Regions from separate parts of the Stenotrophomonas sp. WZN-1 genome, predicted to be linked through region 1. Evidence: predicted binding sites of a transcription regulator. Region 1 holds the regulator's gene; each other region holds the start of a gene.
The links. The regulator HrcA, encoded in region 1, represses chaperone genes, less so after heat shock. The targets are predictions, from matches to a motif close to TTNGCACTCNNNNNNNNNGAGTGCNAA.

Region 1 (3,276 bases):
GCCCTGGTCCTTGTTGAACTCTTCAACCAGGTACTCGATGACGCGGTTGTCGAAGTCTTCGCCGCCCAGGAAGGTGTCGCCGTTGGTGGCCAGCACTTCGAACTGCTTCTCACCGTCGACGTTGGCGATCTCGATCACCGAGACGTCGAAGGTGCCGCCGCCCAGGTCGTACACCACGATCTTGCGATCCTTGTTGTCGCCCTTGTCCAGGCCATAGGCCAGCGCGGCCGCGGTCGGCTCGTTGATGATGCGCTTGACGTCCAGGCCGGCGATGCGGCCGGCGTCCTTGGTCGCCTGGCGCTGGCTGTCGTTGAAGTAGGCCGGCACGGTGATGACCGCTTCGGTGACCTTCTCACCGAGGAAGTCCTCGGCGGTCTTCTTCATCTTTTCCAGCACCTTGGCCGAGATTTCCTGCGGGGCCATCTTCTTGCCGTCGCTGGTCGACACCCAGGCGTCGCCGTTGTCATGGGCCAGGATGCCGTACGGGACGTGGGCGATGTCCTTCTGCACTTCGGCGTCGGTGAACTTGCGGCCGATCAGGCGCTTCACCGCGTAGAAGGTGTTCTTCGGGTTGGTGACGGCCTGGCGCTTGGCCGAGGCGCCCACCAGGACTTCGCCGTCCTTGGTGTAGGCGACGATCGACGGGGTGGTGCGATCGCCTTCCGAATTCTCGATGACGCGGGCCTTGCCGCCGTCCATGATCGCCACGCACGAGTTGGTGGTGCCGAGGTCGATACCAATGATCTTGCCCATGGGGGAGACTCCTGAGGATGCTTGTTGGGGTCAGTCCGGCCGTTCGGCCGGCGGATGAATACGATGTGGGGGAGGCTCGTGGAACATTCAAGCCATCTCCCGAACGCTGTGTTCAACCGTTCAAGGTTCGCCGGGCATGGCCCGGCGCTACCCGATCGCGGTGGGCCGTCGCTGGCCCGGCCGGGTCAGTCGGCGGCCACCACCACCAGCGCCGGCCGCAGCAGGCGCTCGTTGAGCAGGTAGCCCTTCTGGAACACGGTCACCACGGTGCCGGGAGCGGCGCCCGGGGCCGGCACCTGGCTGATCGCCTGGTGGTGCTCCGGGTTGAACGGCTGGCCGGTCGGGTCCAGCAGGACCAGGCCATTGTCGGCGGCAACCTTCAGCAGCTGCTTGTAGGTCAGCTCCAGGCCCTCGCGCAGCGGATGCGGGTCATCGCCGGCAGCCTTCAGGCCGGCATCCAGGCTGTCGAATACCGGCAGCAGCTCGCCCAGCAGCTTCTCGTTGGCGAACTTGCGGGCCTGCTCGATGTCACGGGCAACGCGCTTGCGCTGGTTCTCGAGGTCGGCGCGCTCACGCAGCGCATCGGCCTTGATCTGCTCGATTTCGCCGCGCAGGCGCTCCACTTCGTCGTTGATGCCGGCGGCGGCGGCCGCATCGGCGGCAGTCTGCTGGGATTCGATATCTGGATGTTCGTGGTTCATGTCTGGGTCCCTGGCGGTCAGTCTCCGCCTCCACCCACCCTAGTGTGGGCGGGATGCTGCGTTTCAAGCGTCGGATGTTCCGGGAGTGCGCCCGGCCGGCGAAAAGGCCGCGCCAAGCACATCGGCGGTGGCCTGGACCAGCGGGATCATGCGGTCGTAGGCCATCCGCTTGGGGCCGATCACGCCCAGCACGCCCAGCACCTGGCCATTGGCGGTATAGGGGGCGGTGACCAGCGAGACGCCCTGCAACGGCATCATCCCGGTCTCTTCGCCAATGAAGATGCGCACCCCTGGGGCCTGGATGGTGCGCTCCAGCAACTGCAGGATCTCGCGCTTGCTGGAGAACAGCTCGAACAGCTCGCGCAGGCGCTCCAGGTCGGACAGGTCCTGCACCCCCATCAGGCGGGTCTGGCCGGCCACCAGCATGTCGTCGGCCGCCGGCTGCAGGGCCTGCTCGGCCAGTTCGATGCTGTGCGCCAGCAGCTGCTCCAGCTCCGAGCGGGCATCACGCAGCTCCAGCAGCAGGCGGGTACGGATCTCGGCCATCGGCAGGCCGGCGAAATGGGCATTGAGGTAGTTGGCCACCTGTTCCAGCTGCCCCGGCGCGAACTCCTGGCGGGTCTCGATGACGCGGTTCTGCACCTCGTTGTCGGCAAACACCAGGATCGCCAGCACCCGGCGCCCGTCCAGCGCCACGAAATCGATCTGGCGGAAGGCGAACTGCTCGCGCCGCGGGGCGCTGACCACGCCGACGAAGTGGCTCATCGCCGACAGCAGCTCCGAGGCGCTGCCGAGCAGTGCCTGGGTGCTGCCGCCGCCGGCCAGTTCCTGGCGCAACCTGGCCAGCTCGCCCTCGCCCGGCGGCTGCATCTGCAACAGGCTGTCGACGAACACCCGGTAACCATGCGCGGTCGGGATGCGCCCGGCCGAGGTATGCGGCGAGGCCAGCAGCCCCAGGTCTTCCAGGTCACCGAGGATGTTGCGGATGGTGGCCGGGCTGACCTCCAGGCCGGCCACGCGCGCCAGCGTCTGCGAGCCGACCGGCTCACCGTCCTGGATGTAGCGCGCGATCAGCGTGCGCAACAGATGGCGCGCACGCGGGGCAAGCTGGTCGGGAGAACCGTGCATGGAATCAACCTGTGAGACACGGACACTAGATAATGGCGGCGCATCGCCTTGGCAAGTCATTGGACCTCCCGCGCCCGCGTGCTAGCTTTGCGCGGCTGCTGACACCCCCTTACCCATGCTCAGACATCTTTCGATCAAGGATTTCGCCGTCGTCCGCGCCACCGAACTGGAGTTCGGGCCAGGCATGACCGTGGTTTCAGGCGAGACCGGCGCCGGCAAGTCGCTGATGGTCGACGCCCTGGGCTTTCTGTCCGGCCTGCGCGCCGACAGCGGCGTGGTCCGCCACGGTGCCGCGCGCGCCGAGCTTTCGGCCGAGTTCGCGCTGGAGCAGCTGCAGGCTGCGCGCCAGTGGCTGGCCGACAACGAGCTGGACGACGAGGAACAATGCCAGCTGCGCCGGGTGATCCGTGCCGACGGCGGCTCGCGGGCCTGGATCAATGGCCGCCCGGTGACCCTGGCGCAGCTGGGCGACCTGGCCTCTCTGCTGGTGGAGATCCATGGCCAGCACGAACAGCAGGCCCTGCTGGCGCGCCCATCGCAGCTGGCCCTGCTGGATGCCTATGCCGGCAACGCGGTCGAGCGCCGCCAGGTGCGCCGCGCCGCTGCCGCATGGCAGGCGCTGGTCGACGAATCGCTGGCGCTGTCGCAACAGGGCGACGTCAGTGACCGGATCGGCTTCCTGGAACACCAGCTG
Region 2 (3,276 bases), 2.2 Mb from region 1:
CGCGCCGACCTTGATCACGGCAACGCCGCCAGCCAGCTTGGCCACGCGTTCCTGCAGCTTCTCGCGATCGTAATCCGAGGAGGTGTCCTGGATCTGGGTCTTGATCTGGCCGACGCGTGCATCGACGGCAGCCTTGTCACCCACGCCATCGATGATGGTGGTGTTTTCCTTGGAGACCTGCACCTTCTTGGCGCGGCCCAGGTCCTTGATGGTGGCCTTTTCCAGCGACAGGCCGACTTCTTCGGAGATCACGGTGCCGCCGGTCAGCACGGCCATGTCTTCCAGCATCGCCTTGCGACGGTCGCCGAAGCCCGGCGCCTTGACGGCCACGACCTTGACGATGCCACGGATGGTGTTGACCACCAGGGTGGCCAGCGCTTCGCCTTCGACTTCCTCGGCCACGATCAGCAGCGGCTTGCCGGCCTTGGCGACGCCTTCCAGCACCGGCAGCAGGTCACGGACGTTGGAGATCTTCTTGTCGTGCAGCAGGATGAACGGGTCATCCAGGTCAGCGGTCTGCGACTGCTGGTTGTTGATGAAGTACGGGGACAGGTAGCCGCGGTCGAACTGCATGCCCTTGACCACGTCCAGCTCGTTGTCCAGGCCCGAGCCTTCTTCAACGGTGATCACGCCTTCCTTGCCGACTTCCTTCATCGCGTCGGCGATGATCTGGCCGATCGACTCGTCCGAGTTGGCCGAGATGGTACCGACCTGGGCAATCGCCTTGTCGTCGGCGGTCGGCTTGGAGATGGTCTTCAGTTCGGCAACGGCGGCCACGACGGCTTTGTCGATACCGCGCTTCAGATCCATCGGGTTCATGCCGGCGGCCACAGCCTTGGCGCCTTCGCGGATCAGGGCCTGGGCCAGCACGGTGGCGGTGGTGGTGCCGTCGCCAGCGTCGTCGTTGGTGCGGGAAGCAACTTCCTTCACCATCTGCGCGCCCATGTTCTCGAACTTGTCAGCCAGTTCGATTTCCTTGGCGACGGAGACGCCGTCCTTGGTGATGGTCGGCGCGCCGAAGCTCTTTTCCAGCACGACGTTGCGGCCCTTCGGGCCCAGGGTGGCCTTGACGGCATTGGCGAGAACGTTGACGCCGCGCACCATGCGCGAACGGGCGTCTTCACCGAAACGAATATCCTTGGCAGCCATTGCATTTACCTCATTGGTAGCGCCGGACGAGGCCCGGCGGCTGGGATTTGGGGATCAGGTTGAAACAGGTCGCGCCGGGGCTCAGCCGATGACGGCGAGCACGTCGTCTTCGCGCAGGACCTTGTACTCGACGCCTTCGCTCTTGTACGAGCTGCCGGCGTACTGGCCATAGATGACCTTGTCGCCGACCTTCAGCGACGGAGCGCGCACGCTGCCGTTGTCCAGCGGCTTGCCCGGGCCGACGGCCACGACTTCACCCTTGGTGGACTTTTCCTTGGCCGAATCCGGAATGACGATGCCACCGGCGGAGATTTCGTCGGCTTCGATCGGCTTGACCACAACGCGGTCGTGCAGCGGCTTGATGCTCATGAGAGACCTCTTAAGTTATTGATTGGTCTAAAAAAGTCCGGCGATGTTAGCACTCACCCCAGGTGACTGCCAGCATTGCTCGCGAAAAAGCCCGATGAATCGGGAGCAGGACAGAGATGGAGCTGCGCCCGGACCTTTCAAGGCCGGGCGAGGAAAATTTTTCGCCGCCCCGGGATGCGCGGATTCCCGCCCTGCGTGAAGGCATTCAGGCCGGTGCAATGCGACAACCCCGCGTCCAAAACCCTCGACATTTGGTGACCCGCGTCGCACTGTCAGATATCTGACGTTCATTTACGACAAAGTGTCACTGGATCGGCCTTAGGCTCGGCCGCGCATTCCCAATCACAAGGAGTAGTCGATGCGATTGCTGTCCCCGCTTGCCGCCGCCTGCCTGCTGGCCCTGGCCGCTGCGCCGGCCCAGGCCGAGGTCTTCATCAATGAACTGCACTACGACGACAGCACCGCCGCCGGCGACGTCGGCGAAGCGATCGAGGTCGTGGCCACCGCCGGTGAGGACCTGTCCGGCTACCGCCTGTACCTCTACAACGGCAGCAATCCGTCGGCGGCCGTGGTCTACGCCAACAACCCGGTGCCTGCCGGTAGCGCCGCGGGCTGCGGCAGCGCGACCATCGCCGTGGTCAACTACCCGACCAACGGCCTGCAGAACGGCCCGAATGACGGCATCGCCCTGGTCGATGCCAGCGGCAAGGTGGTCCAGTTCCTCAGCTACGAGGGCGCCATCACCGCCTCCGGTGGCCCTGCCGCCGGCATGACCAGCCAGAACATTCCGGTGGCCGAGACCAACAGCACGGCTCCGGGCACCTCGCTGCAACTGACCGGCAGTGGCAGCCAGTACGCCCACTTCACCTGGGCCGAGTCGGCCAGGCAGACATTCGGCAGCTGCAACAACGGCCAGACCTTCAGCGGTGGCGGCACTCCGGGCCCGAACACGCCGCCGTCGGTGTCCACCACCACCCCGGCGCAGGGCAGCAGCACCTTCCCGGCCGCCGCCGACCTGGAAGTGGTGTTCAGCGAGACGGTGAACCTGGCCAGTGGCGCCTTCGCCCTGAGCTGCGGCACCTCCGGCAGCGTGCCGCTGACCTTCCCGGCCAGCGGCCGCAGCGTGAAGCTGTCCACCAACACTGCGCTGGTGGCCGGTGAAGCCTGCCGCTTCGACATCCGCGCCGCGCGCATCACCGACCTGCAGGGCGCGCACCCGGCCGCCGACAGCCGCATCGCCTTCACCGTGGCCAGCACCGGCGGCAATCCGGACCCGGGCAACCCGGGCGTGCCGGCCGGCTACTACTCCAAGGTCAACACCAGCAGCCCCAGCCAGCTGCGCTGCTCGCTGCACGCCACCATCAAGGGCCACACCGCCTACCCGTACAGCGGCTCGGGCACCAGCACCTGGACCATCCTGGAAATCGCCGACGAGGATCCGAACAATGCCGGCAGGATCCTCGATGCGTATCGCAACCACAGCTACGCCAAGGTGACCGATCGCGCCGGCAGCGGCAGTGGCCTGAAGTACAACCGCGAGCACACCTGGCCGAACTCGCTGGGCTTTGCCACCACCACCGGTGACAAGGGCCTGCCGTACGCGCCGTATACCGACACCCACATGCTGTACCTGACCGACGCGCAGTGGAACGCCGACCGTGGCAACAAGCCGTTCGGCAAGTGCGACGCCAACTGCGGCGAGCGCGCCACCGAGGCCAACAACGGCCAGGGCGGCGGCAGCGGCGGCTATCCGGGCAA
Region 3 (3,276 bases), 2.2 Mb from region 1:
GTGGTCAAGGCCGATGGCCTGGCCGCCGGCAAGGGCGTGATCGTCGCAATGTCCCTGGCCGAAGCCGAAGACGCGGTGCGTGACATGCTCTCCGGCAACGCGTTCGGCGATGCCGGCGCACGCGTGGTGATCGAGGAATTCCTCGACGGCGAGGAAGCCAGCTTCATTTCGATGGTGGACGGCGTGCATGCGCTGCCGATGGCCACCTCGCAGGACCACAAGCGCGTCGGCGACGGCGATACCGGCCCGAACACCGGCGGCATGGGCGCCTATTCGCCGGCCCCGGTGGTGACCCCGGAGGTGCATGCACGGGTGATGCGCGAGGTGGTGAACCCCACCGTGCAGGGCATGATCGCCGACGGCATCCCGTTCACCGGCTTCCTTTACGCCGGCCTGATGATCGATGCCAGCGGCGCGCCGAAGGTGATCGAATTCAACGTGCGCTTCGGCGATCCGGAAACCCAGCCGGTGATGCTGCGCCTGCAGTCGGACCTGGTGGAGCTGGTGGAAGCCGCCATCGACGGCCGCCTGGACCAGGTGGAAGCGCACTGGGACGCACGCCCGTCGCTGGGCGTGGTGCTGGCCGCCAGGCCATACCCGGAATCGCCGATCACCGGCGACGTGATTTCCGGCCTGGACGATGTGCCGGCCAGTGCCAAGGTGTTCCATGCCGGTACGGCATTGGATACGCAGGGCCAGGTGCTCAGTGCCGGCGGCCGCGTGCTGTGCGTGGCGGCGCTGGGCGACAGCGTGCGCGATGCGCAGGCCAACGCCTATGCCGGCGTGGCCAAGATCAGCTGGGCCAACGAATTCCACCGCAACGACATCGGCTGGCGCGCGATCGCACGCGAGGGCTGAGGCAGGTGCGGTACCAGGGCATCCACGCATGGCGTGGATCTACTGGTATTGCACAGCTTGGGTGGATCCACGCCATGCGTGGATGAGAACGCCACCAAAAAGAAAAAGCCCGGCAATGCCGGGCCTTTTCATTGCTTCAACGCCCTCCCGCTTACGCGGTGAACAGCGCCTTCATCTTCTTCAGCGCATTCGCTTCAACCTGGCGGATGCGCTCGGCCGACACGCCGTACTCGTCGGCCAGCTCCTGCAGCGTCACCTTGCTGTCCGCGTCCAGCCAGCGGCGGCGGATGATGTCGCGCGAGCGGGCGTCCAGCTCGGCCAAGCCTTCGCGCAGCAGCTGCATCTGGTTGTCTTCGCTGTCGGCACGTTCGTAGGCCATCGACGGGTCTTCGTCGTTGGCGACCAGGAACGCGGCCGGCGACGGCGGCGCGTGCTCGTTGTCCTCGTCGGTCGGCGCATCGAAACCGATATCGCGACCGGACAGCCGCGACTCCATTTCCATGACCTCACGCTCGGACACGTTCAGGTCCTTGGCCACCGCGCTCACCTCAGCCGCGTTCATCCAGCCCAGGCGCGTCTTCGACTTGCGCAGGTTGAAGAACAGCTTGCGCTGTGCCTTGGTGGTGGCGACCTTCACGATGCGCCAGTTCTTCAGGATGAACTCGTGCATCTCGGCACGGATCCAGTGCACGGCAAAGGAGACCAGGCGCACGCCCATGTCCGGGTCGAAGCGCTTGACCGCCTTCATCAGGCCGATGTTGCCTTCCTGGATCAGGTCGCCCAGGGCAAGGCCGTAGCCGTTGTAGCCGCGGGCCACATGCACCACAAAGCGCAGGTGCGAATGCACCAGCTCGCGGGCAGCGTCCAGATCGTTGCCGTCGCGGAAGCGACGGGCCAGGTCCTGTTCGTCATCGACCGACAGCACCGGGATCTGGTGCACGGCACCGATGTAGGCGTCCAGCGAACCGAGCGCACTGGGAATCGGGAGATTGTTTGCCACAAGGGCAGTAGAGGTGTTCTGGCTCATAGGCACCCATCTTAGCAGTCCGGCATTTGGACTGCTAAAGGAGGAAAAAGTTCCAGCGTCCCATTGATGCAACACTGGTCCCAAACAGTGCCCTACCGTAGCGCGATTTGATGACAGTGGCGAGCACGCTTTTCGGGATTCACAATCCCTTGGAATTCAAACAATTACCTACTGGAAACCGGCCGATTCCGGTCAAGCGGAGCTGAACGGGCCGTTCGCAGGACCCATTCAGGTCCGGGGACGTTGCCGGGTGTTCAGGCCCGGTCACCCGCCAGGGCTCAGAGCGCCGAACGCGGCGGCAGCGACCAGTCGATCGGGACCTGGCTGCGGCGCTGCAGGTACTCGTTGGCCATCGAGAAATGCCGGCAGCCGAGGAAGCCACGGTGGGCCGACAGCGGCGACGGATGCGGCGACTTCAGCACGCGGTGGCGGCGGGTATCGATGACCTTGCCCTTCTGCTGCGCATAGGCGCCCCAGAGCATGAACACCAGCCCTTCGCGCTCGCGGTTGAGCACGTCCACCACGTGGTCAGTAAAGCCTTCCCAGCCGCGCCCCTGGTGCGCACCGGCCTTGCCCTCCTCCACCGTCAGCACCGCATTGAGCAGCAGCACGCCACGCTGCGCCCATGGAATCAGGCAGCCATGGTCCGGACGCGGGATACCGAGATCGCTCTCGATCTCCTTGTAGATGTTCAGCAGCGACGGCGGCACCGGCACGCCCGGCGGCACCGAGAAACTCAGGCCGTGCGCCTGGCCACGGCCGTGGTACGGGTCCTGCCCGAGGATCACCACCTTCACCTGCTCGAACGGCGTGGCGTCGAACGCGGCGAAGATCTGCGGGCCGGGCGGGAACACCGCCGCGCCACCGGCCTTGCGCTGGCGCAGGAAGCTGGACAGCTCGCGCATCTGCGGCTGCAACAGGTAATCGCCGACATGCAGCTTCCAGCTCGGTTCCAGCTGGATCGTCGGGGTGTCGGCTACTTCATCCATCATCGCAACAGGGGTCCATCGTTCAATCGGGCCAGCCGCAGCTGGAACAGCACCTTGGTGACCAGCAGCCGTTCTTCGATCGGCTTCAACACCAGGTCGTTGGCACCGGACTGCAGCAGCCCGGTCTGGTTGTGCGGATTGCCGTCGCCGGTCATCACCAGCACCGGCAGGCGGCGCTTGCCGTAGCCGAAGTCCACGCGCACACGCTGCACCACGTCGCGACCGCTCAGTTCGCCCTTCAGGGTGACGTCGGTCAGCACCAGGTCGATGCGATGGCGACTGCGGCCCAGCGACTCGGCGGTGAGCAGGGTGAACGCTTCTTCGGCGCTGACCACGTGCAGCACGTTCAACTGCTGGCGTTCCAGCATGCGCTTGGTGGCCTCGGCCACCACGCGGCTGTCC

Region 2: the regulator HrcA is predicted to act here: its motif matches at 1,565-1,591, upstream of CCR98_RS18675 (co-chaperone GroES).
Region 3: the regulator HrcA is predicted to act here: its motif matches at 1,897-1,923, upstream of rpoH (RNA polymerase sigma factor RpoH).

What each region holds. Positions count from the first base shown of each region.
Region 1 is NZ_CP021768.1:1,820,518-1,823,793, reverse strand. Features, by position in the region: gene dnaK (molecular chaperone DnaK) at 1-753, opposite strand, end outside; gene grpE (nucleotide exchange factor GrpE) at 939-1,454, opposite strand; gene hrcA (heat-inducible transcriptional repressor HrcA) at 1,518-2,582, opposite strand; gene recN (DNA repair protein RecN) at 2,698-3,276, shown strand, end outside.
Region 2 is NZ_CP021768.1:3,997,686-4,000,961, forward strand. Features, by position in the region: gene groL (chaperonin GroEL) at 1-1,149, opposite strand, end outside; gene CCR98_RS18675 (co-chaperone GroES) at 1,231-1,518, opposite strand; gene CCR98_RS18680 (endonuclease) at 1,877-3,276, shown strand, end outside.
Region 3 is NZ_CP021768.1:4,035,465-4,038,740, forward strand. Features, by position in the region: gene purD (phosphoribosylamine--glycine ligase) at 1-858, shown strand, start outside; gene rpoH (RNA polymerase sigma factor RpoH) at 1,010-1,885, opposite strand; gene ung (uracil-DNA glycosylase) at 2,164-2,877, opposite strand; gene CCR98_RS18865 (response regulator) at 2,874-3,276, opposite strand, start outside.